DNA from 4 places in the Rhizobium indicum genome. Region 4 is predicted to be linked to each of the others. Evidence: predicted binding sites of a transcription regulator. Region 4 holds the regulator's gene; each other region holds the start of a gene.
What was found. Region 4 encodes PhoB, which activates phosphate uptake and scavenging genes when phosphate is short. Its sites were predicted from a motif close to TGTCATNNANCTGTCAT; they were not measured.

Region 1: the regulator PhoB is predicted to act here: its motif matches at 5,432-5,448, upstream of phnC (phosphonate ABC transporter ATP-binding protein).
Region 2: the regulator PhoB is predicted to act here: its motif matches at 2,355-2,371, upstream of FFM53_RS13435 (NAD-glutamate dehydrogenase).
Region 3: the regulator PhoB is predicted to act here: its motif matches at 3,542-3,558, upstream of pstS (phosphate ABC transporter substrate-binding protein PstS).

Annotation. Positions count from the first base shown of each region.
Region 1 is NZ_CP054021.1:2,485,763-2,493,574, reverse strand. Features, by position in the region: gene FFM53_RS12465 (alpha-D-ribose 1-methylphosphonate 5-triphosphate diphosphatase) at 1-306, opposite strand, end outside; gene FFM53_RS12460 (DUF1045 domain-containing protein) at 320-1,015, opposite strand; gene phnE (phosphonate ABC transporter, permease protein PhnE) at 1,136-2,488, opposite strand; gene phnE (phosphonate ABC transporter, permease protein PhnE) at 2,488-3,468, opposite strand; gene phnD (phosphonate ABC transporter substrate-binding protein) at 3,538-4,449, opposite strand; gene phnC (phosphonate ABC transporter ATP-binding protein) at 4,523-5,365, opposite strand; gene FFM53_RS12435 (DapH/DapD/GlmU-related protein) at 5,484-6,101, opposite strand; gene phnL (phosphonate C-P lyase system protein PhnL) at 6,098-6,805, opposite strand; gene phnK (phosphonate C-P lyase system protein PhnK) at 6,903-7,679, opposite strand; gene FFM53_RS12420 (alpha-D-ribose 1-methylphosphonate 5-phosphate C-P-lyase PhnJ) at 7,676-7,812, opposite strand, start outside.
Region 2 is NZ_CP054021.1:2,712,959-2,720,770, reverse strand. Features, by position in the region: gene FFM53_RS13450 (GGDEF domain-containing protein) at 1-616, opposite strand, end outside; gene FFM53_RS13445 (carbonic anhydrase) at 713-1,354, opposite strand; gene pdxY (pyridoxal kinase PdxY) at 1,426-2,301, opposite strand; gene FFM53_RS13435 (NAD-glutamate dehydrogenase) at 2,578-7,353, shown strand; gene FFM53_RS13430 (MFS transporter) at 7,380-7,812, shown strand, end outside.
Region 3 is NZ_CP054021.1:340,504-348,315, forward strand. Features, by position in the region: gene FFM53_RS01630 (DUF808 domain-containing protein) at 1-260, opposite strand, end outside; gene FFM53_RS01635 (Na/Pi cotransporter family protein) at 375-2,108, opposite strand; gene pstS (phosphate ABC transporter substrate-binding protein PstS) at 2,222-3,313, opposite strand; gene FFM53_RS01645 (NAD(P)H-hydrate dehydratase) at 3,660-5,132, opposite strand; gene FFM53_RS01650 (P-II family nitrogen regulator) at 5,476-5,814, shown strand; gene glnA (type I glutamate--ammonia ligase) at 5,893-7,302, shown strand; gene hspQ (heat shock protein HspQ) at 7,463-7,792, shown strand.
Region 4 is NZ_CP054021.1:2,108,460-2,116,271, forward strand. Features, by position in the region: gene FFM53_RS10460 (aspartate aminotransferase family protein) at 1-427, opposite strand, end outside; gene FFM53_RS10465 (GcrA family cell cycle regulator) at 848-1,387, shown strand; gene phoB (phosphate regulon transcriptional regulator PhoB) at 1,962-2,645, opposite strand; gene phoU (phosphate signaling complex protein PhoU) at 2,778-3,491, opposite strand; gene pstB (phosphate ABC transporter ATP-binding protein PstB) at 3,536-4,351, opposite strand; gene pstA (phosphate ABC transporter permease PstA) at 4,367-5,689, opposite strand; gene pstC (phosphate ABC transporter permease subunit PstC) at 5,686-7,167, opposite strand; gene FFM53_RS10495 (substrate-binding domain-containing protein) at 7,338-7,812, opposite strand, start outside.

The DNA.
Region 1 (7,812 bases), 380 kb from region 4:
CGCCCCCATGCGCAGGCAGTCGAACACCGTGGTGATGCCTGATGTGACGATCTGGGCGTCATGCGCCTGGATGGCGGCGGTCTTGTTCCAGCGGATGCCGGGACGCGGCTGATAATGGCCTTCGAGATGATCGGTGTGCAGCTCGACAAGGCCTGGAATGATGTAGTCGCCTTCAAAATCTTCGCCGGCTACCGAGTTACCCTCGGAGATATCGGCGATCTTTCCATCGCGGATGAGGATCGAGCCCGAGAGGATGTCGTCCTCGAGAACGATGCGGGCGTTGGAAAACACGGTCTCTTTGCTCATGTCGTCAGGTCTTTCAGCTTTTGGCACCGGCAAGCGGCAGCCAGGAATGAACTTTGAACGGGGCGCCGCGCGTCTCCTCGATGAAGACGGCAAGGCCGGAAATCAAAAGCGGCCGGCCGGTGAAATCGGCAAAACGCTCGGTCAGGATCGCTTTCATCACCTCGGCGCGTGTCTCGGGCACCTGGCCGCTCAGCGTCATGTGAAAGCCGAAATCCTCCATGACGTAAGGATAACCCCAGCGCTGCAGATGAGCGCGCTGGCTGTCGCTGAGCTTCTCCGGGTTGCGCCGCGCCATGTCGGCTTCGGAAAGCGCTGCGCGGAACGGTTCGAACGACCTTACCACCTTCGCGGCGAAATCCTGAAGAGGTTGATGAAGAGAACCGGGAACGAGGGCAAAAAAACGGCCGAGTTGCCCAAGCACGAGTTCAGGAATCTCGAAGGCTTGCGTGCGCTGGGCAAAATCCTCGGCAACGGTCATGAGATCTTTCTCGGTGACGGAGGAGGCGAGCGAAAACGGTGCCTTGATCGTGGCGTGAAAGCCGTAGCGGCGGGGGTCGGCGGTGAGCTCGAACTGTTCTGCAGCACCCAGCTGCTCATATTCCGGTGCAGGATAAGTCTCGCCGGTGAAAGCATTGCGGCCGAGCCAGAGCGAGGCCGCGCCGGTCAGGGGATCATCCTTCGGCGGCGAGAAATAGAGAGCGTAGCGCAAGGCTTTTATCCTGGGGATCGTCCAAACGGGGGAGCGCACTGTGCAGTGATTTGGCGGCGAACCGCAAGCAGGCTCCCGGCTAAAAGATTTCCGTGACAGAATGATGATGGCGTCAGTTCGTCAGTGGCCCTTTTTTCCCATCACGCGCGAACGCAGCGCATTCGAGAGGTTGTCGAAGGCGAAGACCACGAGGAGGATTAGCAGGACCATATAGGCGACTTTGTCCCAGTCCGAATTGGTCTTCATGGATTCGAGCAGCTTGAGGCCAATGCCGCCCGCACCGACGGCGCCGATTACGGTTGCCGAGCGGGTATTCGATTCCCAGAAATAGAGCGATTGCGAGATGAACACCGGCAGGACCTGAGGGATGACGCCATAACGTTGGACGGCCACCGGTGCCGCGCCGACCGATCTCACGCCCTCACGCTGCTTGTCGTCGATGTTCTCAAGCGCTTCGGCATAGACCTTTCCGAGCGCGCCCGTATCGGTGAAGAAGATCGCCGCGATGCCTGGAAGCGGCCCTGGGCCGAATGCACGGGTGAAGAACAACGCCCAGATCAGCATGTCGATCGAGCGCAGGAAATCAAAGAGCCGCTTTGTGCCCCAGTTCGCAGCGCGGCTGCGCGTGATGTTGCGCGCGGCGATGAAGGCAAGCGGGAAAGCGACCAGCGTGCCGAACAGCGTGCCGACAAAGGCCATGACCAGCGTCTGCATCAACTTCGACAGGATGTCGCCATGCTGCCAGCTTGCATTGTTCAGGAAGTTGTCCAACGCCAGCGAGGCATTGGACTGGTTCGGATCGAGTCGTTCGCCGGAGAACATCAGGCCGACGACCTCAGGCAGGCTGCGGCCCCAGAAGGGCGAATGCGTATCGAAGAAGAAGTTTGCCCAGCCGAGGAAGCGGCGCTGGACATAGACCTGGTTGGTACGGATTTCCGCCTGTCCCGCGAAGCCGTAATAGACGTTCACCTTGTTGTCGTCTTGCTCCATCTGGGCAGGTGCATCGGACGGCAGGGAGGCACGATCGCGGGTGATGGTCACGGGATAGAGTTTGCCGTCGATATAGACGTCGACTCGGCTCGGCGTCACTTCCATGCGGTTGCCGGCGCTGCCGAAGGTGACGGTGTATCGGCTGCTGTCGGCATTGGGCTTCAGCCAGTTGATATCGGCGCCCTCGGGATACTGGCGGCGGCTCGTCCATTGGGGGACGACCTGGTCGTTCTGGAAACGCAGGCGCGGCTGGGCGCGCCAGGAATACCAGTCCTGGACATAGATCGCCGCGCGGTCCCAGTTGCCGTTCACGAAGGTGGGGATGACGTTGAAGAAGGCGAAGCAGAAGGCAAGGTAAACGAAGACCGCTGCTGAAATGAGGAGCAGACCCCAGCGCTGCATGAAGCTGCGATGGAAGACGTCCGGATAGGCGGAAAGCAGTCGTTCGCGCTCGGCGGCGTTGATGGTCGGAACAGAGGACATCAGGCTGCTCCCTGTCCGAATTCGAGGGACTGCTTGCCGATCAGCCGGCGGCGCAGCCAGGCAGAGAATTGGTCGACGCAAATGACGGTGATCAGCAGCAGGATGATGATCGCATAGGTCTTGGCAGCATGGTCGCGTCCGATCGACAGGCTGAAGACCTCGCCTATGCCGCCGCCGCCGACGGCGCCGATAATAGTCGAGGCGCGCACGTTGATCTCAGTCCGCAGCAGCGTGTAGGAGACGAAGTTCGGCAACACCTGCGGCAGGATCGCGAAGCGCACGCGCTCCAGCCAGCCGGCACCGGCGGCGCGCAGGCCTTCATCCGGCTTCATGTCGGCATTCTCGACGACTTCGAAGAACAGCTTCCCAAGTGCGCCGACAGTATGGACCCATACCGCGATGATCGCCGAAATCGGACCGATCGACAGGATCGCGGCGAGAAGACCGGCGACGACGATTTCCGGGAAGGCGCGCATGATTTCCATGATGCGCCGCACGACCCAGCGCGTCACGCCAGCACCGACCAGATTGGTGGAAGCGAAAAAGCAGAGCAAGAACGCGCCGCTCGCACCGAGAATGGTGGAGACGATGGCGATGTTGAGCGTGATCGCGAGCTGGTAGAAGAAATTCGGGATGTAGAAACTATCGGTGATCCAGACGCGGTCGCTTGTATAGTCGTATTTGATCGAACCGTCGGAGAAGGGCGACGGCAGGTCGAACATGGCGCGGAAGATCTCCAGCGGACTGTCCGGCACGAAGCTCTTCATGAAGTCGAAGAAATAGGGAAGGCGCTCGAAGAACTTGCCCGAATTGGCACTGTTGGCGAAGTCGAGCGAGGCGCCGAGGATGATCAGGAAGACCACGATTGAAACGACGGTATAGATCCGCCGCGTTCGAACCTGGCTCTGATAATGATCGAGGATGGTGCGGGAGCCCTCCTGCAATTCACTCAGAGAGTCCGCGCCGGCCGAGTGCGCCATATGTGGCTTCCTTCTTGAAAAAACGGCGGCATCATCATGATGCCGCCGCAAGACTGTTCAGACTGAGGATCAGCCGCCGATAACGGCCTTACGGGCGTCGATGATCGTCTGGTAGAAGCTCTGGTCGACCGGCGCCCAGTCAACGTAGCCGCCGCCCGTGAACGATTCGAAGCAGCTCTTGTCTGTCTTCGGCAGTTCGGCGAAGTAGGTGGTAACCTTCTTCTGGAGGTCGGCCGGCAGCTTCTGGGAAACCATCAGCGGACCGTTCGGGATGAGCGGCGACTTCCAGACTTCGACGATATCGTCCATGTCGAGCAAGCCCTTGGTGACCATCTGGTGCAGGTTGCCGGAGGAGTAGCCCTGCGCCCAGTCGCCCTGACCGGAACCGAAGGTGGTACCGACGTCGAACTTTTTGTCGAGAACGCCGAGAACGAGGTTCTCGTGGCCGCCGCCGAAGCCGGTTTCAGAGAAGTACTGCTTGACTGGAGCGCCGGTGTCCTTCGGAAGGGCAACGTTAGGAACAAGGTAGCCGGAGGTAGAGTCCGGATCAGCGAAGCCGAGCTTCTTGCCCTTGGCGTCGGCGAGCGTCTTGATGCCGGAATCCTTGCGGGCAACCATGATCGAGTAATAACCGGTCGAACCGTCGGCCTGCTTGGTGGTCAGAACCGGGGTGACGGCGTTTGGATCCTTGATATAGATCGCGGCGTAAGAGGCGGCGCCCATGACGGCGAGGTCGATCGTGCCGCCAAGGAGGCCCTGGATGACGCCGTTGTAATTCGGCGATGGGAAGAGCTGAACTTCGGAAACGCCGGTGGCAGCGATCAGGCCCGGCTTGACGCACTCGGTGCGGCGAACCTGGTCGGCTTCGTTTTCACCGCCATCGAGACCGATGCGGAGGACCTTGACGTCCTGGGCAGCAGCATTGCCGGCGAGGGCGGCGACGGCGATGGTTGCCATCAGGATCTTGCGGAATGCAGACATGGAAGTCTCCTTTTGTGACATGGTTTGTTTGTCAGTTATTTTTCCGACCGTTGTCCCGTCGGCCGGAAACGGGTCAGTGCACGGCGGCTGCTTTGGCCACCCTGCCGGATGAGACATCCTCGGCGCGGCGTTTGGATTCGAGGCTGGTCGAGGTGAGCGTTTCGTCGATGCCGGCGCCGTCCTTGTCGGTCCCGTAGATTTCCTTCACCGCTTCGGCGGTCAGCTCCGAGGGCTGGCCGTCGAAGACGACGCGGCCGCCGGCCATGCCGACGATGCGCTCACAATAGTTGCGGGCGGTGTCGAGCGTGTGAAGGTTGGTGATGACGGTGATGCCCTCGCGCTCGTTGATATCGCGCAGCGCATCCATGACGATCTTGGCGTTCAGCGGATCGAGCGAGGCGATCGGCTCGTCGGCGAGAACCATTTTCGGGTTCTGCATCAGCGCCCGGGCGATCGCCACGCGCTGCTGCTGGCCACCGGAAAGCGTGCCGGCTGCCTGCAGCGCCGTCTGCTCGATGCCGAGACGTTCGAGTGCTGCGATGGCATGTACGCGTTCCTCGCGGGTGAAGATGTTGAGCAGGCTCAGAAGCGTCGAGCGGTGGTTGAGGCGGCCGAGCATGACATTGGTGAGAACGTCGAGGCGCGGCACCAGGTTGAACTGCTGGAAGATCATCGCGCAGTCGCGCTGCCAGTTGCGCAACGCCTGGCCGCGAAGCCCGGAGACCTCGACACCGGCGAAATGAACGGAGCCGGAGCTCGGCTCCTGAAGGCGGTTGATCATGCGCAGCAGCGTCGACTTGCCGGCGCCGGAGCGCCCGATGATGCCGACCATCTGGCCCTGGGGAATGGCAAGCGTGACGGAATCGACAGCGAGCTTTTTTCCGAAACGACGTGTGACATTCTTCAGCTCGAACATCATGCTCTTCCCTTGCGATCCAGGCCTTGATCAGCATCGCATTAGTCTCGCTTGATGAACCTCGCATGTCATATTTGTGTAAGTCCTGTCACAATTCTTCGCCCCTATATCGGGGGTTTTAACCGCCGTAGCGGGACAGGAAATCTTCCGCGTCCAGGTTGCGAAAATCCTCGAGCGCCTGGCGCAGCCGGTCATGCTCCCAGTCCCACCACGAAAGCCTGTCCATCCGTTCGCCGACCTCTCTTGGAAAGCGCTCGCGAATGAGTTTGGCCGGTACGCCGCCAACGATCGTATAGGGCGCGACGTCCTTCGAGACTACGGCGCCGGCTCCGATCACCGCGCCGTTGCCAATGTTGACGCCCGGCAGAATGGTCGCCCCGTGGCCGATCCAGACGTCGTTGCCGATCGTCACGCGGTTTGCGCGCCGCCAGGCGAAGAAGTCCGTTTCCACGTCGCCGTCCGGCCAGTAGTCGGCGGCGCGATAGGTGAAATGATGCAGTGTCGCGCGCCAGGTCGGATGGTTGGTGGCGTTGATGCGCACGGCGGCGGCGATATTGACGAACTTGCCGATCGTCGCACACCAGACGGAGCCATCCTGCATGATGTAGGAATAGTCGCCGAAGCTGGCCTCGCTGATGCGGCAGCGTTCCGAGACCTCCGTATAGCGCCCGAAGGTGGATTCGCTGACGGTTGCCGTTTCATGAAAATAGGGCTCGATACCCAGCTTGCGGCTCATGCAGCGATCTTTCTGGGTGAGAACTGCTGGACGTCGAGGATGCGGTCGGCGACGGCTTCGCGCACTTCTTCGTCGTGGAAGATGCCGAGAAGGGCCACACCCGCCTTCTTCTTTTCCGCGATCATGCCGACGACGACGGCACGGTTCCTGGCATCGAGCGAGGCCGTGGGCTCGTCAAGAAGCAGGATCGTGTGCTCGGTGATGAAGCCGCGCGCGATATTGACGCGTTGCTGCTCGCCGCCAGAGAAGGTTGCGGGCGGAAGCTGCCAGAGCGTTTCCGGCAGATTGAGCCTGGCAAGCAGGGCGCCCGCCTTTTCCCGTGCCGTGACGGCGTCCTCGCCGCGTGCCACCAGCGGTTCGGCAACCACGTCGATCGCCGCGACGCGCGGCACGGTGCGCAGGAACTGGCTGACATAACCGAGTGTATTGCGGCGGACGTTGAGCACGGTGCGCGGATCGGTGGAGGCGAGATCGACGATGCGTCCGTCGTGGCGAATGAGGATCTGGCCGGTGTCGACGGCATAATTGCCGTAGATCATCTTGAGCAGCGAGCTCTTGCCGATGCCCGATGGGCCACCGAGCACGACGCATTGGCCCGATGCGACGGAGAAGGCGACATCGGAGACGACGGGTAGCTTGATGCCGTCGCGCAGATGCATGGTGAAGCTCTTCGAGACTTCGGAAACGACGAGAGGCGTTGCCATGATTTCTTCTTTCTAGGGCAATTCCAGGAAAAGTGTGAAGCGGTTTTCCGTCCGGAATTGCGTAAAAACAAAAGGTTAGGGCGGTTCTGCGCTTCCTTCAGACCTGCAGGATCGAGGAGACGAGCAGCTGCGTATAGGGTTCGCGCGGGTCATCGAGCACGCGGTCGGTGAGCCCGTGTTCGATGACGTAGCCGTCCTTCATCACCATCATCCGATGCGAGAGAAGGCGGGCGACGGCAAGATCGTGGGTGACGATGATGGCCGAGAGACCGAGATCGTTGACGAGGCCACGCACGAGATCGAGCAGGCGCGCCTGAACCGAGACGTCGAGGCCGCCGGTCGGCTCGTCCATGAAGACGAGCCGTGGGCCGGTGACGAGGTTGCGGGCGATCTGCAATCGCTGGCGCATGCCGCCGGAAAAGGCGCGGGGCTGGTCGTCAATGCGGTCGGCGTCGATCTCGACGCGCTCCAGCCAGTCGATCGCCGAAGCGCGGATCTTGCCATAGTGCCGATCGCCGATCGCCATCAGCCGTTCGCCGACATTGGCGCCGGCAGAGACGGTCATGCGCAGGCCGTCGGCAGGGTTCTGATGCACGAAGCCCCAATCGGTGCGCATCAGGAAACGCCGCTCGGCCTCGTTCATACGATAGAGGTCGCGGTAGCTGCCGTCGCGCATGTGATATTCGACGCTGCCGGTGCTCGGCAACAGCCGGGTGGAGAGGCAGTTGAGCAGCGTCGTCTTGCCGGAGCCGGATTCACCGACGATGGCGAGCACTTCGCCGGGCCAGAGCTCGAAGGAGACGTCGCGGCAGCCGATGCGGTTGCCGTAGAATTTCGAAACGTCATGGACTTTGAGAAGCGGGGTATCGCTCATTCTGCAGCCTCCCGGGCCAGCATCTCGCCGGCATGTCCGTGCGCGCGGCGGTCTTCGCAATGATCGGTGTCGGAGCAGACGAACATGCGCCCGCCCTTGTCGTCGAGAACCACTTCGTCGAGATAGACGTCCT
Region 2 (7,812 bases), 600 kb from region 4:
CCGGCAATCTGGCGGAAGCCCCTTGGTTGAGATAACGGGTGCCGATCCCGGTGATCAGCCTTTCGCCGTAATAGGTCAGCAGGATACCCATCAGCTGGTTGGATTTCTCAAGCAGCACCGGATCGCTGATCAGCGGCGAAAGCGCATCGACGACGGCAAGCTGCTTGAGAGCCGCATACCAGTAGATGGAACCGGGATCACTGCCGGTATAACGCCCCTGGTCTACGGCGCTGCGCGCCGCGACGATGCGGCTGTAGGCAAGGCTGAGAATCGATAATTCGCCGACGAGCCCCTCGTCGAGCGCATCGCGGGAGGGCAGGCTGGCATAAAAAGCGTGGCGTTCGCGATCGAGCGTCACCCGGCTTTGCTGCATGTCGATGGCAGTCCTGCTGCTGGGGTCTGCGAGGTAGCGGCGGGTGGCGCCGATCTCAGTCAGAATCTCCGTTGCGGCGATCGACCCGCCACGGGCAAGCACATCGGCGAACTGCCGGTCCTTTTCGAGGTTCCAGTATTGATTGACCGAAGAACGTATGACGACGACGCCTTCAATGAGCATGAAGACGAAGGGCAGCATGATGGCGGCCAGGATAACCCTTTTGATGGTTTCGAACTTCATCGCCAATCGCCACGGTGATCAAAACGTCGGTCGTGCGCGACCAATTGACGGCGAGCTTAACAACAATCCTTAAAAAACTGATAAACTGGCATGTCCCTAGATTTCGGGACGAATGAAGTCGCGTGTCTCGGCGTCCATGACCCAGAGTTCACCGGTCGAAATGTCGAACCAGGCACCGTGGAGATGAATCTTTCCCGCTTCCTCGAGCGCCTTGATGTCGGGAAAGCTTCTGAGATTGTTGATCGAATTGCGGATGGAGACACGCTCCAGCGCCGTCTGCCGCTCGGCCGCTGTCATCACGTCGTTGCTCTGGATCTGTTCGGCGGCGGGTTTGACCAGCGACATCCAGCGGCCGATGAAATCGCCGGGCGACAATGGCTCGGCATTCGGATCGAGTGCTGAGCGGATGCCGCCGCAGCGGCCGTGGCCCATGACGACGATATCCGAGACCTTCAGCACCTGCACGGCAAATTCGAGTGCGGCCGAGGTCGAATGAAAATGACCGTCCGGCTCGTAAGGCGGCACCATGTTGGCGACGTTGCGGATGACGAAGAGCTCGCCCGGGCCGGCATCGAAGATCAGCTCGGGTGCCGCGCGAGAGTCCGAACAGGCAATGACAAGCGTATGGGGACTCTGACCGTTTTCGGCAAGCTGCCGATACCTGTCGCGGGCGTCGGCATAACGCCCGTTCATAAAGTTGCGATAGCCGTCCAGAAGGGGATTTGGAAAACGCTGCATGCTTCTGGATTAGCGCGCGCCGAAGACAAGATCAACTGCTGCACTGCAAAATGAGCATATCGGCAGATGCGTCATTTTTTCCGCCGCTGCGCCGGGTGCACGAGGCGGCGCATCTGCACCATGGCCATCGGCGTCGAAAGACTGGAAGCATCGCTTGCCAGCATCAACTCGTTGCTGCCGCGCTTGACGGCACGCGCAAGCACCTCGAAGACGCTGGCGGTGGCAAGCTGCAGTGCCTTTTCGTCCTCGATCCCGGAGAGCAGGCGCGACAGGAAGACGGCGGCGATGAGGTCGCCGAGACCATTCGGCGGGTTCTCGACAACACGATGCTCGGCAAGAAGGGCGTGACGGCCGGAAAGATAGAGATTGCCGGTACCACCCGCCATCATCGGCACCGCCGAAGTGACGAGCATGCGCGATGGTCCGAGCGCGAGCGCCGCCTCCATGATCGCGCTGTTGTCTTCGAGGGCTGCCCCCGAAAGCCATGCGAGCTCGTAGCGGTTCGGCGTTGCGAGCGAGGCGAGCGGAATGAGATGGTCGCGAATGGCCTCAGCGGTCGCTTCCGGCACGTAAAGGCCGCCGAGATCGCCCATGACGGGATCGCAGACATAGAGCAGCTCGGGATTGTTTTGCCTCAGCGCACCGATCAGCCGGGCGACGGAGCGCGCCTGGGCGGCATTGCCAAAATAGCCCGAGAGCACCGCCTTGACTTCGCCGATCCAGGGCGCGCGGATCAGATCGTCGATCGCCGCGTCGAAATCCGTTTCCGCAAAAGTCAGCCGCGTCGAGCGGCCGTGGCCGGGATGCCAGGGCAGCACGATGGTCGGCAAGGCCCAGACCGGATGACCGAGCGTCTCCAGCGCAAAGACGGCTGCCCGGTTTCCGACCGAGCCCCGCACCACATGGCTGGAAATGACGATGACTGCGCCCGCTGCATTTTCCGACATGATATCCAAGATCCGAATGATGACCGCGTTTGATGATCTTTTTGACGCCACGCTGTCAACCATTCTTCATGCGGGCGTGGAAATGTTCGGCGGAACGAAAAACCGGAAGACGGGACTTTCGCTTTCGCTTGGCGAAGAAAGCGGAAAATCTCTTACAATTTCTCGTTTCCCGCGCCAAAAAAGCGTCAAAACAATCCTTCGGACCGCTCTTTTAGAGATTTTTTCGAAGAATCTTCTGCTAGCTTGCAAAAAATCAGACATTGAGGGAGGCGATCCATGGCTGCCAGAAACAATCCGAAACGGGAAAAGCAGATCGAAAGCGCGCGCAAGATCGCCAAGGCGACAGGCGAGGCGCATCTCGATCCGGAAATTCTCTTCGGCCGGGCAAGCAATGACGATCTCGAACTCTATACACCGGAAATGCTGGCGCTCTCCGCGGTGCATTCGGCAAAGGAACTTGCTGCCTGGAACGGCAAGGCGCCCCGCGTCGGCATCGACACGATTGCCGATGTGACGCCTGATGGCATCGCCGTCTCGGTGCTTTCAGTCACCGACCAGAACATGCCTTTTCTGTTTGAATCGGTCATGGGCGAAGTGACGAGCACCTACCGCGACCTGTTCATGGCCGTGCATCCCATCCTTGTCATGGAAAAGGGCAAGGCGCTGACGACGTATTCCGCAGATCACCCGAGCGATCCGGCCAACCGCGTCAGCCATATCCAGCTTCATATAGCGCCCCTCAATTCCGCCCAGGCCGCCGATCTCGTCAAACGCATCGAAAAAGTCCTCGAACAGGTCCGCCTGTCGGTTTTCGACTGGAAGCCGATGCTTTCCAAGATCGACGGAGTGATCGCCGAGCTTGCGGCCAACGGCGCCAGCCGGAAGAAGGCCGATCGCGACGAAGCCGTCGCTTTCCTGACCTGGCTGCGCGATGAGAATTTCACTTTCCTCGGCATGCGGGAATATGTCTATTCCGGCAAGGGGACCGATGCCAGGGTCGAGCGCGACAAGGGTGCTGGCCTCGGCATCCTTTCCAACCCCGATGTTCTCGTGCTGCGCACCGGCAAGGACGCCGTGACGACGACGCCTGAGATCCTTGCCTTCCTCGACGGCCCCGACTTCCTGATCGTCACCAAGGCGAATGTGAAATCGATCGTCCATCGCCGCGCCTATATGGATTATGTCGGCGTCAAGCGCTTCGACGCGGAGGGCAACGTCACCGGTGAGCTGCGCATCGTCGGCCTTTTCACCTCGACGGCCTATACCTCGCTCGCCTCGGAAATCCCGCTGCTGCGTTCCAAGATCGACAAGGTGAAGGAACATTTCGGCTTCGACCCGATGAGCCATTCCGGCCGCATGCTCGACAACACCCTGGAATCCTATCCGCGCGACGATCTTTTCCAGATCGACACGACGCTGCTTGCAAGTTTTGCCGAACAGATCAACGACTTGGCCGATCGGCCGCGCGTCCGCGTCCTGCCGCGAATCGACCATTTCGACCGCTTCGTCTCGGTGATCATCTATGTGCCGCGTGAGGAATATGATTCGATCGTCCGCGAACGGATCGGCACCTATCTGAAGACTGTCTATGACGGCCGTGTCTCCGCCTATTACCCGGCTTTCCCGGAAGGCGGCGTGGCGCGCGTGCATTTCATCATCGGCCGCTCGGGCGGCAAGACGCCACGCATTCCGCAGGCAAAACTCGAGCAGGTGATCCGCGAGATCACGGCCCGCTGGGACGACCGTTTCGAGGCGCTGTCAGGCGCCAAGGCCCCGAAGATATCCGTCGACCAGGCCTTCCAGGATTCCTTCACGCCGGAGGAAACCGTGGCCGACCTCGCCGATATCGGTGCCTGCGCCGCCGGCGAACCGCTGCGCATCCAGTTCTACCATCGTCAGGAAGAACAGGGCCCCATCCTTTCCTTGAAGATTTTCCACGCCGGCGGCCAGCTGGCGCTGTCGCGCCGCGTGCCGCTTCTCGAGAATCTCGGCTTCAATGTCGTCAGTGAACGCACTTTCGACATCGGGGTGCCGGTCGCCGATGGAGAAAAGAAACTCGTCGTGCTGCACGACATGGAGCTCGAGGCCCGCAATGGTGGCGAAATCGATCTGGTGCGTTACGGCGCCGCCCTCGAGGAAGCCTTCGTCGCCGCCTTCGCCGGCACGATCGACAATGACAGCTTCAACCGGCTGATTCTTTCGGCCGGGCTTTCGGCACGCGAGACCAACGTGCTGCGCGCCTATGCCCGTTATCTCCGCCAAGCCGGCATCGCCTATTCGCAAGACTATATCGCAACGACGCTCGATAAATATCCCGTCGTCGCCGCCGCCATCTTCCGGCTGTTCCACGACACACTCGACACCCGGCTTTCGGAGAAGGCCCGCGTCAAGAAGCTTGCCGAACTGCACCAGGCGATCGAGGCCGAGCTTGCCGACGTGCCGAGCCTCGACGACGACCGTATCCTGCGCCGCTACGTCAACATCGTCGATGCGACGCTGCGCACCAATTATTTCCAGAAGAACCCGGACGGCTCGCCGAAACCGATGTTGGCCTTCAAGCTCGATCCGCACCTGGTCGATGGGCTGCCGCAGCCGAAACCCTTCCGCGAGATGTTCGTCTACGGCGTCGAAGTCGAAGGTGTGCACCTGCGCTTCGGCAAGGTGGCGCGCGGCGGTCTGCGCTGGTCGGACCGCGCCGAGGATTACCGCACCGAGGTGCTCGGCCTCGTCAAGGCGCAGCAAGTGAAGAATGCGGTCATCGTGCCGGTCGGCGCCAAGGGCGGCTTCTATCCGAAGAAGCTCCCGGTCGGCGGCAGCCGCGACGAGATCTTCAATACTGGCCGCGAGGCTTACAAGACCTATATCCGCACGCTGCTTTCGATCACCGACAATATATCTGGCGCCGACATCGCCCCGCCGAAGGATACCGTCAGGCTCGACGGTGACGATCCCTATTTCGTCGTCGCCGCCGACAAGGGCACCGCGACCTTCTCCGACACCGCCAATGCACTGGCGCAGGAAGCCGGCTTCTGGCTGGACGACGCCTTTGCCTCCGGCGGCTCGGCCGGTTACGACCACAAGAAGATGGGCATCACCGCCCGCGGCGCCTGGGAAACCGCGAAACGGCATTTCCGGGAAATGGACATCGACATCCAGACGACGCCCTTCACCGTCGCCGGCGTCGGCGACATGTCGGGCGACGTCTTCGGCAACGGCATGCTGCTCTCTCCGAAGATCCGGCTCATTGCCGCCTTCGATCACCGCGACATCATCATCGATCCCGACCCCGATATGGAAAAGACGCTGACGGAGCGCCAGCGGCTCTTCGACCTGCCGCGTTCGAGCTGGCAGGATTTTGATAAGAGCGTGCTGTCGAAGGGTGCGATGATCATTTCTCGCGCAGCGAAATCGGTCAAACTGACGCCGGAAGCAGTTGCCGCAATCGGCATCGACAAGGCTGTCGCCACGCCCTTCGAGATCATGACGGCGATCCTGAAGAGTGAGGTCGACCTGCTCTGGTTCGGCGGCATCGGCACCTATGTGAAAGCGCCGTCCGAAACCGACACCGAAGTCGGCGACCGCGCCAACGACCCGATCCGCATCACCGCGGTGGAGGTGCGCGCCAAGGTGATCGGCGAGGGCGCAAATCTCGGCGTTACTCAGAAAGGCCGCATCGCCTACGGTCTGCAAGGTGGGCGCTGCAATTCCGACGCCATCGACAACTCGGCCGGCGTCAATACCTCGGACGTCGAGGTCAATATCAAGATCGCGCTGGCAGCCGCCATGCATGACGGACGCCTGACGCGCGCAAAACGCGACCAGCTTCTTTCTTCGATGACCGGCGAAGTGGCGACCCTGGTGCTGCGCAACAACTACCTGCAGTCGCTGGCGATCTCGCTGACGGAACGCAAGGGGACGGCAAACGGTCTGGAGCTTGGCCGCTTCATGAGCGTGCTCGAGGGCGCCGGCCAGCTGAACCGCAAGGTCGAGACGCTGCCGGACGAGCAGACCCTGGCCGAGCGCTATACGGCCGGCAAGCCGCTGACACGGCCGGAAATCGGCGTACTGGTGTCCTATGCCAAGATCGTGCTCTTCGATGCGCTGGCCGCAAGCGATCTGCCCGACGATCCCTATTTCATCGCGACGCTTTCGAATTATTTCCCCGTGAAAATGCAGAAGTCGAATGCCGGCGATATCGCCGGCCACCGCCTGAAGCGCGAAATCGTCGCGACCGTGCTCGCCAACGAAGCGATCAACCGCGGCGGGCCAAGCTTCACCGTCGCCATGATGGACGCAACGGCGGCTTCGGCACCGGAAGTGGTGCGCGCCGCAATCGTCGCTAGAGACGGTTTCGACCTGACCAGCCTCTGGGCCGGGACGGACGCCCTGGACGGCAAGATATCAGGCGAGATGCAGAACCGCATCTACGAGGAGATCAGCCACAGCTTTATCGTGCTGACGCGCCTGCTGTTGAAAACGGGCATGACCAAGGCCGATATGGCGGAAGTGATTAGCCGGCTGCAGGCAGCCCTGAAGAAGCTGAAAACCGCCTTCGCCGGACAGGTGGCCGGCGAGGTCGCCGTGCGCCAGGCGGAGTACAGCCAGGCGGGCCTGCCCGAAAAACTCGCCGCCGACATCGCCAGCCTCCCGATCTTCGCACTGGTGCCGGAGATCATGCAGATCGCCGAGCGCACCGGCGAACCCCTGGTGCGCGCCGCCGAGAACTACATCGCCGTGTCGCAGACCTTCCGTATCGGCAGGCTGCTGGCGGCGGGCGGGCGGATCCTCACCTCTGACCATTACGAGAATCTGGCGCTTGCCCGCAGCATCGACCAGATCGCCAGTGCAAGGCGCGACATCGTCATCTCGGCCCTTTCCGATCACGGCAAGGAAAAGCTTCCCGTTCAAGCCTGGCATGCGCAGGATCGTATCCGCATCAACCGTATCCTCGAGGAACTTTCAAGCCTCAGCGACGGCGGCGATCCCAATCTCGCGCGTATTACCGTTGCTGCAGGTATCCTGACCGATCTTGCGCGCGACCGGGTGAGGTGAGACAGTCCGCGTCAAAGAAGGAGCGGATGTTGAATCGCATTGACTGGACAGGAACGCAACCGCCGAAGGCCACGGAGAAGGGCATCTGGGGGTGGATGTTCTTCGATTGGGCAGCACAGCCCTTCTTCACCGTGGTCACGACCTTTATCTTCGGACCCTATTTCGTTTCCCGCCTGACCGATGACCCGGTTTCCGCGCAGACGACGTGGAGCAACATGGCGACGATCTCCTCGGTGATCATCGCCCTTCTCTCACCCGTCCTCGGCTCGATCGCCGACCAATCCGGCGCACGCAAACCCTGGATCGGCTTCTTCGCGGTCATCAAGATCGCCAGCCTCTTCTGCCTGTGGTTCGCCGCACCCGGCTCGCCTGTTCTCTATCCCGTCATTTTCATGATCCTCGCCTCGATCTCGGCCGAGTTCTCGATCGTCTTCAACGATTCGATGATGCCGCGCCTGG
Region 3 (7,812 bases), 1.8 Mb from region 4:
CTCAGGATCAGCGCCGCGGGAAGCAGGATCAGAAGCTTGTTCTTCAGCGAGCCGAGCGCGATCTTGCCGATGATCGGCAATTCGCGCGCTGCCGAAAATCCGGTGACGTAGCGGGGTGTGACTGCCGCATCATCAATGACGACGCCGGCCGCTTTCGCGCCTGCCTTGGCAGCCTGGCCGGCAATATCGTCGAGCGACGCCGCAGCCACCTTGGCCAAAGCCGCGATATCATCAAGAAGGGCGATCAGGCCAACACTCATTCGAGCCTCCGTCGGGAAGACAGACTTACGCAGTGAAAAACGGAAAACCAGTCAACGAAACGTGGCATCCTCCGGCGGGAAGATGCCACGCAAGGATCGCGACGACAATGGCCGTTATTCAGCCGGCATCGGGCTCAAGCCGCCCTCGTCCAGCGGAGGACGTGCCTGCCGTTCCCGTTTCTGCGAAGCCCGCGACAGAACGCTCTGCCGGTTCACGGATTTGCGCTCCTCGTCGATGCGGCGGATCAGGATCTCCGCGCGCTCGACCGAGCCGAGAAGCGCCAGGATAGTGCCGCGTTCGGCTGCGCCGGCATTCGGGCCAAGTGCCAGTGTCTGTTCCCGCAGTTCGGTGACATTGGGAAGGCTGACATGGCCGGCCGGCATGGAGGGACGAACCACGCCATAGTCGGGCATGATATCCTGCAAAGAGGCATCGAGCTTGCTCAGTGCCAGATTGACGATCGCCAAAGCGGGTTCGCTGAATTTTTCACGCTTCACGCGCCGCGCGACCTGGTGCATCGATTCCGTCAACGCAGCAGTGAAATCCGCCTCCTCGATCAGGCTGGCGACCAGATCGAGTTGCTCGTAAGGCAGATCCTCCTTCATCAGCGATGCGGTATAATCGCGAATGTCACGGCTGAGGATATCGGTGGCAAGATAGTGTTCGCCCGGATCTGATGGCGCCGACTTGGCGGATCGGGCAATATCCAGGAACATTGCGCCGGCCTGCAGATGACGCGCGGTCTCCTGCTGGACGGCCGGAACGGCCCGCGCGAAGTCGCTTGTGAGCCTGCGATCGAGGAATTTCGGGGTCGAATAATCTTCCACATCCTCGGCGTCGATACGGCCGATGCGCGACAAGACACGTTCGAAGACGCTGACGAAGGGAAACAGCAGCGCCGTGTTGAAGACGTTGAAGAAGGTCGAATAGAGACCGACAGCGACCGGAACCAGCGGAAATGTCTCCTTGCCCTCGACCACGACCGGAACGCCGGGATCGCCGCCGAACCACTGCATCGCCCATGCCAGAACGTCGATCGAGACGAAGAACAAGGGCACAGTGATGCAGACGCCGATAATATTGAAGGACATATGGGCATAGGCAGCGCGTTTGGCGTTCTTCGACAGATTGAGCGAGGCAATCCAGGAGGTGATCGTGGTTCCGAGATCCGCACCCAGCGAGAAGGCAACCGCCGTCGTCCAGTCAAGGACACCGGCCGCTCCGAGCCCCATGACGATACCGATCGTCGCCGACGAGGAGTGGATCATCGCAGTGACGCCGGCGGCGATCAGCACGCATTTGATCAGGTTATAATAGGAGTCGGCGGTCAGCGTCGACAGAACGTCCATGACCTCCGGAATGTTGCGCAGCGGCCGAAGGCCGCCGGTCATCAAATTGAGACCGTAGAAAATCAGCGCGAAGCCCATGCAGGCAAGTGCGACGTTGCGGATTCGCTCGCTCTTGGCAAAGCAGTAGACCAGCGAAAAAACGCCCGCAAAGATCAGGCCAAGAGGACCGAGCGGCAAGGCGATCAGGCCGTTTCCGAGCGTCGTCCCGATGTTGGCACCCATGATGACGCTGATCGCCGGACGCAATCCGACAACGCCGGCATTGACGAGGCCGACGACCATGACCGTCATTGCCGTCGATGACTGGATGACACCGGTGATGAGCGTTCCCGCGATGACGCCCTTGATCGGCGTGCCTGCGGCTCTCGCGAGAAATGCGCGCATCTTGTTGACGGAGAGTGCCTGGATGCCGTTCGACATGAACTCCAGACCGAGCATGAATATCCCCAGCCCGCCGATAACAGGCACAAGAATATCCTTGAAAATGTCGATGTTCATTACGCCTTACCCCCTTGGCGCCAAAATGGCGCGCTTTCAACGACGCCCCCGCGTCTCACATGTCCGATTTCATACGGTCGGGGATGTCCCGACCGCGTATGCGCGCAAAGGAATTACTGGCTCGCGGATGCATCCTGCTTCAGCCAGTATTTGACGATCTGACTGACGAGCTGCGGCGGCAAAGGCACATAGCCCAGCACCTCGGCATCCTTGCTGCCTGTCTCGAACGCCAGACGGAAAAAATCATGCACGCGGCGATAGCGATTGGGCGCCTGTCCCGTCATTGGAACGACAGCAAATGTCGCCCCGCTGATCGGATAGGCCGCCTCTCCCGGTTGATCCGTGAGCGACACCGAAAAATCTTTCGCTTCATCCCATGAGGCGGTGCTGGCGGCAGCCCGCACGCCATCCGGTCCCGGTTTTACGAACTGGCCCGATTTGTTCTGAACAGCGGCATAGGGCAGGTTTGCACGCTCGACCTGGCCAAAATCGGCATAGGCGATCGCCCCCTTGGTTGCCTGCACCGCGCGAATGAGATCCCCGGTTCCCTCGACACTCGTCCCCACAGGCCACGCGATCAGCGTATCCGCTCCATGTGCCGCCTTCCATTCCGGGCTTGCCGAGGACAGGAATTCGGTGAACATGAAGGTGGTGCCTGATCCGTCCTTGCGGGTAACCGGCCTGATTTTCTGATCGGGAAGGCTGATCTCCGGGTTGATCGCCTTGATGGCAGGGTCAGCCCACGACTGGATCTTGCCGAGATAGATATTCGCAAGCAGCGGGCCAGTCAGGTTGATACGGCCCTTGTCGATACCGTCAAGGTTAACGGCAATCGCCACGCTGCCGAGCACGATCGGAAACTGCTGGCGGCCATGCTTTAAAAGCTCGTCATGGGAAACAGGCACATCGGTCGCAGCGAAACCCAGCTCCGGCTGATCAAGGCGCATCAGACCTGCCAGCGAACCGACGAGCTCGTAGTCTACCGTCCAGTCGGGTGAGCTGAAGTCGCCGTCATCCATCCGCGCCTTCTCGTAGATTTCCGCCCACTTCGCGATGATGGGTGCCGCGAAAGTGGAGCCGGCGCCGCGAATGGGCTCGGCCCTGGCTGCAGGAGCGATGAAGAGTGATGCCACAACTGCCGCAAGTCCGGCAAAGCCGGCGGCGGCGGTCGTCACTCTGTGGACTTGCCGAAAAAAACGTTCCATCGGCGCTTCCCCTCGCAACCGTTGACTGCGCACTTCGATCAGAATTCAAACCAGATCGGCTCAGGACCCGCTGTACGAACCCGTGGTCCAGCCGACAGGAATTCCTGCCACCACTAAGTATTTCCATTCATTAACATTTTAATGACAGTTTAGTTTTGCGGGTTTCTGATTCTCGCCGCAGGACATTCTTTGGTTGATCGATGTCGCTCTAAAAATTCCAAATAAAACCGTCACTCAACTGACACATCGGCAGCATTTACAATGGTAAAACAACGCAGCGCGCGCCACGGCCAGACCGACGGTGCGGATTGCTTCTGCGTTCGAGGTGAAAGATGATGCGGCGGCGCTAAAGCGGCAATACCTCGGCTGCGAGTTCCTCCGCCGTCAGCCCTTTGCCGGCGCGTTGGCCGGCCTCGCCGTGCAGCCAGACGCCGGCAGCCGCGGCCTCGAAGGCCGGTAGGCCCTGGGCGAGCAAGCCGCCGATGATGCCGGCAAGCACGTCGCCTGAACCGGCGGTGGCAAGCCAGACGGGAGCGTTGGTATTGATGAGCGCACGTCCATCAGATGCTGCGATGACGGTATCGGCGCCCTTGTAGATAATCGCGGCATTGGCGCGGCGGGCGGCGGCCACAGCCTTGTCCACCTTGCCGAGCCCATCGTCGCCGCCGATATCGGGAAAGAGCCGCGCGAATTCACCCTCGTGCGGCGTCAGCACCAGACGCGGCTCACCCCGGAAAAGATCAAACAGCTGCTGCGGATCGTCCTTGAACGAGGAGATGCCGTCGGCATCGAGCACCAGATGACGATCGGCAAGGGCCGAGACGAAGCCGCGCGCCCTGGCGCCGATGCCGAAACCGGGGCCGAGGACGAAGGTCTGCAGCCGCTTGTCGGAGAGCCAGTCGCCGAGGTCGGCCTCGTCGTCGATGGCATGCAGCATGACGGCGGTCAGATGCGCGGCATTGGCGGCCATCGCCGCGCGGGGGGCGGCGATCGTCACTAGGCCGGCGCCGGCCTTAAGGCCCGAGATCGCCGACATGCGCGCCGCACCCGTCTTGTCGGCCTCACCTGAGAAGACGACCAGATGACCGCGCTTGTATTTGTGGGTTTCCAGTTGCTCGGCCGGCAGCGCACCCTTCCAGGCATCCGGCGTGTTCTCGGCGATGACGCCGCTTGCCTCAGCCCTGACGATGCGGGCGGGGATACCGATGTCGAAGACCTCCAATTCACCGCAAAGCTCCCTGCCCGGCATCAGCAGATGGCCGGGCTTGCGGGTCATGAAGGTGATGGTGTTGCAGGCCCGGAAGGCGGCACCCAGCACCTTGCCGGTGCGACCATCAAGACCGGAGGGCAGATCGATGGCAAGCACGGGAATAGCGGCCTCGGTGACGCGGCCGATCAGCGCGCGCACATCGGCCGACACTTCGCGGCCAAGCCCCGCCCCGAACAGGCCATCGATGACGACGTCGCCGTTTTCCGGCCGGTAGAGGTCGAGGTTTTGCCCCTGGAGCACGCAACCGGCCCGGGCGCGGGCGGCATCGCCCTTCAGCCTGGAGGGATCGCCGACGTGGAAGAGCGCCACCCTCGCCCTGCTCCCCTGCAGATGACGTGCGGCGACATAGGCGTCGCCGCCATTGTTGCCGGGTCCGCAGAAGACGACGAAGCGCAACGCTCCGGGATGAAGGCGCAGAGCAGCAGCCGCGACCGCGGCACCTGCCCTCTCCATCAGGCCGAAGGAGTCAATGCCGGATGCGGCCGCAGCCGCGTCGACAGCGGCCATTTCGGCAGGCGTGAGAAGAAGATCGGACAGATGTTTGTTCATCATCCTATTCAATCAAAAAACGCCTAAAAAACAACCGCCTGAAACACCAAAGAGAAGGACTCTATTTAGGCATTTGCCTATATTTTAATCTCATCGTGACGTGTATTCGCAGTTGCGAAAATACATGAGTTTTTCGGTTTCGGATGTGATTTTGATCGGAGACAATGTTTTTCCAACTGTTCCGCCACCAAAACCACATAGAATTCCCCGCAAACGCGCCGGTTTTGGCAGAATCGACGCCTTTTTTCGATAAGATGGATTTCAAACTGGCACGATATCTGCATCATATCCGGCGAGCGGGAAAATTCCTGCCATAACAAGAGAAGCGGAGAGACATTTTCTCATGAAAAAGATCGAAGCGATCATTAAGCCTTTCAAGCTGGACGAAGTGAAGGAAGCCCTTCAGGAAGTTGGCCTGCAGGGTATCACGGTCACGGAAGCCAAGGGTTTCGGCCGTCAGAAGGGCCACACGGAACTCTACCGCGGAGCTGAATACGTCGTCGATTTCCTGCCGAAGGTCAAAGTCGAGGTCGTACTGGCCGACGAGAACGCGGAGGCCGTTATCGATGCGATCCGCAAGGCGGCGCAGACCGGCCGCATCGGCGACGGAAAGATCTTCGTCTCCAACGTCGAAGAGGTTATCCGCATCCGCACCGGCGAGACCGGCATCGATGCCATCTGACCACTTTGCCAATCGCGCAAAGTCCGTTACCGTCACCGCCGACCTACACCGTCATCGCAAATCGGAGGAAACTCATTAATGGCGACCGCAAGCGAAATTCTGAAGCAGATCAAGGAGAACGACGTAAAGTTCGTCGATCTGCGTTTCACCGACCCGAAGGGCAAGCTGCAGCATGTGACGATGGACGTTGTCTGCGTCGACGAAGACATGTTTGCTGACGGCGTGATGTTCGACGGCTCCTCGATCGGCGGCTGGAAGGCCATCAACGAGTCCGACATGGTGCTGATGCCCGATACCGAAACGGTGCATATGGACCCGTTTTTCGCCCAGTCGACCATGGTCATCGTCTGCGACATCCTCGATCCAGTCTCCGGCGAGGCCTATAACCGCGATCCGCGCGGCACCGCCAAGAAGGCCGAAGCCTACCTCAAGGCATCCGGCATCGGCGATACAGTCTTCGTCGGCCCTGAAGCCGAATTCTTCGTCTTCGACGACGTCAAGTACAAGGCCGATCCCTACAATACCGGCTTCAAGCTCGATTCGACCGAATTGCCGTCGAATGACGATACCGATTACGAGACCGGCAACCTCGGCCATCGCCCGCGCGTCAAGGGCGGCTATTTCCCGGTTCCCCCCGTCGACAGCGCCCAGGACATGCGTTCGGAAATGCTGACGGTGCTCTCCGAAATGGGCGTCGTCGTGGAAAAGCATCACCATGAAGTCGCTGCCGCCCAGCACGAACTCGGCATCAAGTTCGATACGCTGGTGCGCAACGCCGACAAGATGCAGATCTACAAATATGTCGTGCACCAGGTGGCCAACGCCTACGGCAAGACGGCGACCTTCATGCCGAAGCCGATCTTCGGCGACAACGGCTCGGGCATGCATGTGCACCAGTCGATCTGGAAGGGCGGCAAGCCGACCTTTGCCGGCGACGAATATGCCGGCCTTTCCGAGAGCTGCCTGTTCTACATCGGCGGCATCATCAAGCATGCCAAGGCGATCAACGCCTTCACCAATCCGTCGACGAACTCCTACAAGCGCCTCGTCCCGGGTTACGAAGCCCCTGTGCTGCTTGCCTATTCGGCCCGCAACCGTTCGGCTTCCTGCCGCATTCCGTTCGGCTCCAACCCGAAGGCCAAGCGCGTCGAAGTCCGCTTCCCGGATCCGACCGCCAATCCCTATCTCGCCTTTGCTGCCATGCTGATGGCCGGTCTCGACGGCATCAAGAACAAGATCCATCCCGGCAAGGCCATGGACAAGGACCTCTACGACCTGCCGCCGAAGGAACTGAAGAAGATCCCGACCGTCTGCGGCAGCTTGCGCGAAGCGCTCGAAAGCCTCGACAAGGACCGCAAGTTCCTGACAGCCGGCGGCGTCTTCGACGACGATCAGATCGATGCCTTCATCGAGCTGAAGATGGCTGAGGTGATGCGTTTCGAAATGACGCCACATCCGGTCGAATACGACATGTACTATTCGGCCTGATCGGGCCTGAACACAGAAAGTCCCGGCCCGCCGGGGCTTTCGCCTCCCAGGTCATGAACGGCAAATGGCGAGGATATGACGTTCATGTGACGAACGGCGTGCAAAATCTTGATTTGCGCGGCACCAATCACCAAATTTGGTGATGAAAGGAAGTCGTACCATGAAAGAAAGAGTAGCAAAGTTCAGTATCGGCGAAGTGGTTCGGCACAAGGTATTTCCGTTTCGCGGCGTCATCTTCGACGTTGATCCGGAGTTCGCGAATACGGAGGAGTGGTGGAATTCCATTCCGGCCGAGGTGCGCCCGAGCAGGGACCAACCCTTCTATCACCTGCTCGCCGAGAATGACGAAAGCGAATATGTCGCTTATGTCTCCGAGCAGAACCTGATGAACGACGAAAGCGGCACGCCGCTTCGCAACCCGCAGATCTACCAGATTTTCGATCAGGCCCCGTCAGGGCAGTTCAAACCCAAGATGAGCTTCGCCCACTAGATCGAATGCCCGACCGCAGA
Region 4 (7,812 bases):
CGCCGGCGGCGATCGTCGCCAGCGTCCGTCCGTGGAAGGCGCCTTCGAAGGTGATGATATGGAAGCGCTCGGGATGGCCCTTGGAAAACTGATAGCGACGCGCCGTCTTGATCGCGCATTCGAGCGCCTCGGCACCCGAGTTGGTGAAGAACACCTTGTCGGCGAAGGTGGCGTCCGTCAGGCGTTTTGCCAGACGCTCCTGTCCGGGGATCTCGTAGATGTTCGACAGGTGCCAGACCTTGTCGGCCTGCTCCTTCAGCGCGCCGACCACATGCGGATTGCTGTGGCCGACGGAGGTGACGGCGACGCCGGCGCCGAAATCGAGATATCGCTCGCCAGTTTCGGTGATCAGCCATACGCCCTCGCCTCGCTCGAACCGCAGCGGGGCACGAGAATAGGTGTCATAAAGCGGCGCGGCTTCAGCCATGGCGCGATCTCCATCAAAGTTGCCGGGCAATGACTCCGGCTAAGGAAACCAGGCCCGAAAAATCAAAAATGCCGCCTTGCGGCGGCGAGTGGCACTATTTCCTTTTCGCGCTGCAATGTCAACAAAACGGCGCCCTTAGCGTATGCAGCACAGGTGTACAGCGGCATTTTCAGTCTTCAACAGGCATTATTGCAGAAATGACACGCAGGGGCAGCAAGTTGGGGAAAACTACGAATTCGATTCATCCGGATTCATGCGACTCTTGTCACGGAGTCAGGCTCACACTAGGTTAAAGATCAATTACTAGACTGCATGCGGCGGAACTAGTCACCAAAATTGATCAAGCGTTTCTTGTTTCGGAGCTCCCGGGACAACGGTGAGGGATTCTGCCATCACCAACGCAAAAGGTGGAGACAGGGCATGAACTGGACAGACGAGCGGGTCGAGAAACTCAAGAAACTTTGGGCCGAAGGACTGAGCGCCAGCCAGATCGCTGCGCAGCTTGGCGGGGTCAGCAGAAACGCGGTCATCGGCAAAGTGCACCGGCTGTGCCTTCCCGGCCGTGCCAAGGCCGGCGGCACCAACACCGCGGCGCGAACGCCGAAGCGCAATACATCGGCGCCGCGCGCGCCGAACTTCGCCTCTCGCATCACCACCCGCACCGTTACCCGCCAGCAGGGCGCGACGATGCTGAAGGAAGAGATCGAGATCGAGATCGAAACGATCGAGGAAATGGAATACGTGCCAAGAGGCAATGTGGTGGTGCCGATTTCGCGCCGCCTCGGCCTGACGGAACTGACCGAGCGCACCTGCAAGTGGCCGGTCGGCGATCCGCTGAAGGACGACTTCCATTTCTGCGGCTGCGAGTCCCCCGACAATTCGCCCTATTGCAGCTATCACCAGAAGCTTGCCTACCAGCCGGTCAACGAACGCCGCCGGGCGGCAGCGCGGGCCAGCTGAGCGGGCTGACCATTGCTAGAATGCAGAAAACGGGCCGATTGGCCCGTTTTTTTATGCGCGGATGGGAGCGCTTGGGTGTTCAGTTCGTTGAGAACGCCGACTTGCCCTCATCCGGCTGCCGCCACCTACCAGGGTCGAGCCATGGGTCTCGACCTTTCCTTCGGTTCTCAAGGGGCGAAGTGACATGCCGCAACATCTCGATTCCCTCTTCTCCCCTCGGGGAGAAGGTGCCCGTAGGGCGGATGAGGGGGCCAGGGAAGCCGGTCTTTCTTACAACGCCATGCGGGTTTCGACCGCGTTGGCGTCGTTTCGATCGTGGTCAGGGCGCAGCCATTCGGCATGTGGGATAGGTTATCACGGAAAGAGTGTGCCGTGTGGCCCCCTCATCCGCCTGCCGGCACCTTCTCCCCGAGGGGAGAAGAGATTGTGCCGCAACCCTCTCCGTCCCCACCAACCCTTTCGCAGGGCACGTCCCTTGCCCCTTTTACGGGGACGGGGCGAGACGAGTGGCTTAACCCTGGCAGGTTAGGACATTCGCGCGAGCGGCTTTGTCAGCAGGCTCAGATGGAAGCCCTCAGGCTTCCATCGAATAACCGGCGCCGCGGACGGTGCGGATGACGTCCTGCATGTTGGAGAAATTCAGCGCCTTGCGCAGGCGGCCGACATGGACGTCGACGGTGCGCTCGTCGACATAGATATCGTGGCCCCAGACGCCGTCGAGAAGCTGCGAGCGGGAGAAGACCCGGCCCGGCGACGACATCAGGAATTCCAGGAGGCGGAATTCGGTGGGGCCAAGGCGGACTTCGCGGGTCTTGCGATGGACGCGATGGGTCTCGCGGTCGAGCTCGATATCGCCGCACTTCAGCACCGTCGACAGCACCTCGGGGCGGGCGCGACGTAGCATCGCCTTGACGCGGGCAACGAGCTCGGGGGTCGAGAAGGGCTTGACGACATAATCGTCGGCGCCCGTCGACAGCCCGCGGACGCGCTCGCTCTCTTCGCCGCGCGCCGTCAGCATGATGATTGGCAGGCGCTCGGTCTCCGGCCGCATGCGCAGGCGCCGGCAGAGCTCGATGCCGGAGACACCCGGCAGCATCCAATCGAGGATGAGAAGATCGGGCGTGCGCTCCTGGAGCCGCATTTCGGCTTCGTCGCCACGAAGGATGGTATCGACCTCGAAGCCTTCCGCTTCGAGATTGTAGCGAAGAAGCACGCTGAGGGCTTCCTCGTCTTCAACAACTGCAACTCTCGGGATCATGCGTGTCGGTCTCCTCGCGCATGATCCTTAAACCAGGGTGATTTAAGCAGTGCATCCTGCGCAAATTCAAAAATTGGCTGCGACCTCTTTGCGCGCCCGGACGGGCGCGCACGCAATTGACTGTGCGGGCGGTTATTCGGTGACCGCGCCGACGGTGTTGGCGCTGTCATCCTTCGGACGATCACCTTCCGGCTGCGCGCCTGTCGCCATGTAAAAGATCGTCTCGGCGATGTTGGTGGCATGGTCGCCGATGCGCTCGATGTTCTTGGCGCAGAAGAGAAGATGCGTGCAGCTGGTGATGTTGCGCGGATCTTCCATCATGTAGGTCAGGAGTTCGCGGAACAGCGAGGTGTACATCGCGTCGATCTCGTTGTCGCGTTCACGGATCGCATTCGCCTTGTCGGCTGAACGATTGGTGTAGACATCGAGCACTTCCTTGAGCTGGACGAGCGCCAGCTCGGACAGATGCTCGAGGCCGCGGGCAAGCTTGCGGGGAACGCCGGTGCTTTGGACGGCGATGACGCGCTTGGCGGTGTTCTTGCCGAGGTCGCCGACGCGTTCGAGATCGGCGGCGATGCGGATCGAACCCATGATTTCACGCAGGTCCGAGGCCATCGGCTGACGGCGGGCGATCGTGACGATCGCCTTGTCGCCGATTTCGCGTTCGGCGTGATCGAGGATCACATCGTCCGAGATGACCTTCTGCGCCAGCGCCGTATCGCCGTTGACGAGGGCGCGCACGGATTCGCCGACCATCTGCTCGGCCAGGCCGCCCATTTCGGAAATCCGCCTGGACAGGAACTTCAGATCATCATCGTAGGCAGAAAAAATATGTGTCGATGCCATGGGGCTTTATCCTCGAATAACGGGAAGGCTTGGTGTCGCCAAAATCAACCGAAGCGACCCATGATGTAGTCCTGGGTGCGCGGATCGTCGGGATTGGTGAACATCTTGTCGGTGTCGTTCTCCTCGACGAGGTTGCCGAGGTGGAACATGGCGGTGCGCTGCGAGACACGCGCGGCCTGCTGCATGGAGTGGGTAACGATGACGATCGTATAGTTCTCGCGCAGCTCGTGGATCAGCTCCTCGACCTTGGCGGTGGCGATCGGGTCGAGCGCCGAGCAGGGCTCGTCCATCAGGATGACTTCCGGGCTGACGGCGACGGCACGCGCAATGCAAAGGCGCTGCTGCTGGCCGCCGGACAGGCCGGTGCCAGATTCATGCACGCGGTCCTTGACCTCGTTCCAGAGACCGGCGCGCTGCAGGCTGGTCTCGACGATCTGATCGAGGTCGGCCTTCGACTTGGCAAGGCCATGGATGCGCGGGCCGTAGGAGACGTTTTCGTAGATCGTCTTCGGGAACGGGTTCGGCTTCTGGAAGACCATGCCGACGCGGGCGCGAAGTTCGACGACGTCGATATCGGGATCATAGACATCGTCGGTGTCGAGGGTGATCTTGCCGGTGACGCGGCAGCCGTCGATCGTGTCGTTCATGCGGTTGAGGCACCGCAGGAAGGTCGACTTGCCGCAGCCGGACGGGCCGATCAGGGCGGTTACGGTGTTTTCGCGGACGTTCAGGTTCACATCGAAAAGCGCGCGCTTCTCGCCGTAGTAAACCGAGACATCCTTTCCGATCATCTTATACGGGACGTTGCTCATCTTGTGATCCAGCGCCTTTTCAACTGCAGCTTCCGTCAACATGTTCATGATGTGTAACTCCGTTTACCAGCGGCGCTCGAAGCGACGACGCAAGAGGATGGCGCCCATGTTCATGACGATCAGGAACAGGAGCAGGACAATGATGGCACCCGAAGTACGCTCAACGAAGGCACGTTCTGCCTCGTTGGCCCACATATAGACCTGTACGGGCAGAGCCGTCGAGGGATCGAGCGGTGTCGTCGGCGTGTTGGCGACGAAGGCGACCATGCCGATCAGGAGCAGCGGCGCGGTTTCGCCGAGCGCGTGCGCCAGGCCGATGATCGTGCCGGTCAGGATGCCGGGCATGGCGAGCGGCAGCACATGGTGGAACACCATCTGCATCTTCGAAGCGCCGAGGCCGAGCGCTGCGGCGCGGATCGACGGCGGCACGGCGCGCAGTGCCGCACGCGTCGCGATGATGATCGTCGGCAGGGTCATCAGCGTCAGCACCAGGCCGCCGACCAGCGAGGCCGAGCGCGGCAGGCCGATGAAGTTGATGAAGACGGAAAGACCGAGCAGGCCGTAGACGATCGAAGGAACCGCGGCGAGGTTGTTGATGTTGACCTCGATCAGGTCCGTCAGCTTGTTCTTCGGCGCGAACTCCTCGAGATAGATCGAGGCGGCGACGCCGATCGGCAGGGCAAGCACGAGCACGATCAGCATCAGGTAGAGCGAGCCGATCAGGGCGACGCCCAGGCCTGCGGCTTCCGGACGGCTGGAATTGCCGTTGACGAAGAGGCCGGTGTTGAACTGCTTGTGGAGAGCGCCGCTCGCCTTCAGTTCGTTCATCCAGCCGACCTGCTTGTCGTTGACCTTGCGGTTCTTCTCATCGACCGAGAGGTCGATCTGGCCCTTGTTGGCGCTGTCGACATTGGCGTCGGCAAGCACCGTGACATTGACCGTCTTGCCGATGATCGACGGATCGGCCATCACCATATCGCGCAGCTGGATCGGCGCACCCTTGGAGAGCATGGCGGATGCATCGCGCACGTCGGGACGGCTCGAGGCATTGACGTTCAGCTGCTTGACGATCGCGTCGCGCAAGAGAACCGGGTAGTTGGCGGCGATCAACACCGAAGGGTCGGTCGCACGCTTGTTGTTCGGGTCGATCGTCTTCTCGGAGAATTCGATCGGCAGGGTGACCGCCGTCTGCTGGAAGGCGGTGTAGCCCTTGCCGATCACCGTCCACAGCAGGATAAAGAGGAAGACGAGACCGAAGGTGATGGCGGCAATGCCATAGGCCTGGAACCGGCGCTCGGCGGCGTAGCGGCGCTTGATACCGATATCGCGGCGCGCTGGCGCCTTGGAAACGGTGACGCCTGATGTGGGAGAAACAATATCCGTCATTCGTACTGCTCCCGGTATTTGCGCACGATGTAGAGCGCATAGATATTGAGGCAAAGCGTGATGCAGAAGAGGGTGATGCCGAGGGCAAAAGCAACCAGCGTCTGCGGCGAGGTGAACTCAAGGTCGCCGGTCAGCTGGTTGACGATCTTGACGGTCACCGTCGTCATCGGCTCGAAGGGGTTGATCTGGATGCGGGCAGCCACACCGGCGGCCAGCACGACGATCATGGTTTCGCCGATGGCGCGCGAGGCGGTCATCAGCAATGCGCCGACGATGCCGGGAAGGGCTGCGGGCAAGACCACTTTCTTGATGGTTTCGGAGCGTGTGGCGCCAAGACCGAGCGAACCGTCACGCAGTGACCCCGGCACGGCGGTGATGATATCGTCCGACAGCGAGGACACGTAGGGGATCAGCATGATGCCCATGACGATGCCGGCCGTCAGAACGCTCTGCGCCTGGATGAAGTTGCTGTAGTTGCCGGAGAGGAGGCCGCTGACCTGGGCGGAAAAGTCGCGCAGGAACGGGCCGACGGTGACGAGCGCGAAGAACCCGTAGACGATCGTCGGAATACCGGCGAGCACTTCGAGGAGCGGCTTGGCGACCCCACGCACCTTCGGCGAGGCGTATTCGGCCATGTAGATGGCGGCGAAGAGGCCGACCGGCACGGCGACCAGCATGGCGACCAGGCCGATATAGATCGTGCCGAGCAGCAGCGGGATCAGGCCGAACTGACCGAAGGACGAGCTGCCGGCGCCGGCAAAGCGCGGATCCCAGACGGTGCCGAAGAAGAAGTCCATGGCGGGAACGGCCGCGAAGAAGCGGGCGGCTTCCGACAGCATGGAGAAGACGATGCCGATCGTCGTCAGAATAGCGATCGAGGAGGCAAGCAGCAGGCCCCAGAGCATGACGCGCTCGACCCGGTTGCGGGCGCGGAAGCGCGGCGCGATGGAGCGCAGTGCGTAGAAGGCGCCAGCAACGGCGAGAGCGAAGACGATCGCCGTCATGGCGATGCGGCTCGTCATGCTCATGGCGTTGAGCTTTTTGGCGGCATCGAGCATGTAAGGCAGCGGCTGGCTGGCAAGCGGCACGCCCTTTTCGAGGAGCTTGGCCTGCAGGGCAGCCGGATCGTTGCCGACCGCGGCAGTTTCGTCCGAGGTCAGCATCGTCAGGCCGCGGGCAACCGTCGCCACCGTCGAATAGCCGAGATCCTGCTCGACCGAGGCTTGAGCCTTGATATCGTCGGGAAAAGCGCCGCGAACCGAGGACTGGATGATGCCGGGGCTGACGGAGAGCCAGAGGCCAAGCACGATGAGGGCGGGAAGAATTGCCCAGATCGCCGCATAGGCGCCGTAATAGGCCGGCCGTGAATGCAATGCGGAGGACCGGCCTCCGGCAAGCGCCGTGGCGCGGTTGCGCGCGACCAGATAGGCGGCGACTCCGATCACCACAAGGCACAAAAGTATGATGGATGTGCTCATTCGTTACGTCCCCAGGCCCATAGCCCCAAAAAGCCCGGCAGCTTGATCAGCCTGCCTTCAGCTTCCAATCATGGAGAAGGAATTCCAACCCTGCAGCTCCGGAACCGCCGGCGCGCAGGGACATAAGGCAATGCCGGCGCGGGCCAAAAGGCACCGCGCCGGCAGAGTCATTACATGGACTTGCCGGCTTCGACGTCCTTGCGGATCGCTTCGCGCTCGGCATCCGGAGCGGCAACGAGGCCGTATTCGACGAGCGGGCTGTCAGGGCCGATCATCTGGTCGGATACGAAGAAGTTGACGTATTCCTTCAGGCCCGGAACGGCGCCGAGATGTGCCTTCTTGACGTAGAAGAACAGCGGGCGGGAAACCGGGTAGGTGCCGTTGGAGATCGTTTCGGTGGACGGAACGATACCGCTCATGGTCGCAACCTTGAGCTTGTCGGCATTGTTTTCGTAGAAGGAAAGGCCGAATACGCCGACGCCGGTCTTGTTGGCGGCGATGCGTGCCAGGGTTTCCGGATAGTCGCCGTCGATGTCGACAGCAGCGCCGTCCTTGCGGACTGCGACGCAGGCCTTCGTCTGGGCAGCCTTCTCGGAGATTTCCTTGGCGATGACTTCCTGTGCGCCAGCGGCCTTGCAGCCGGCA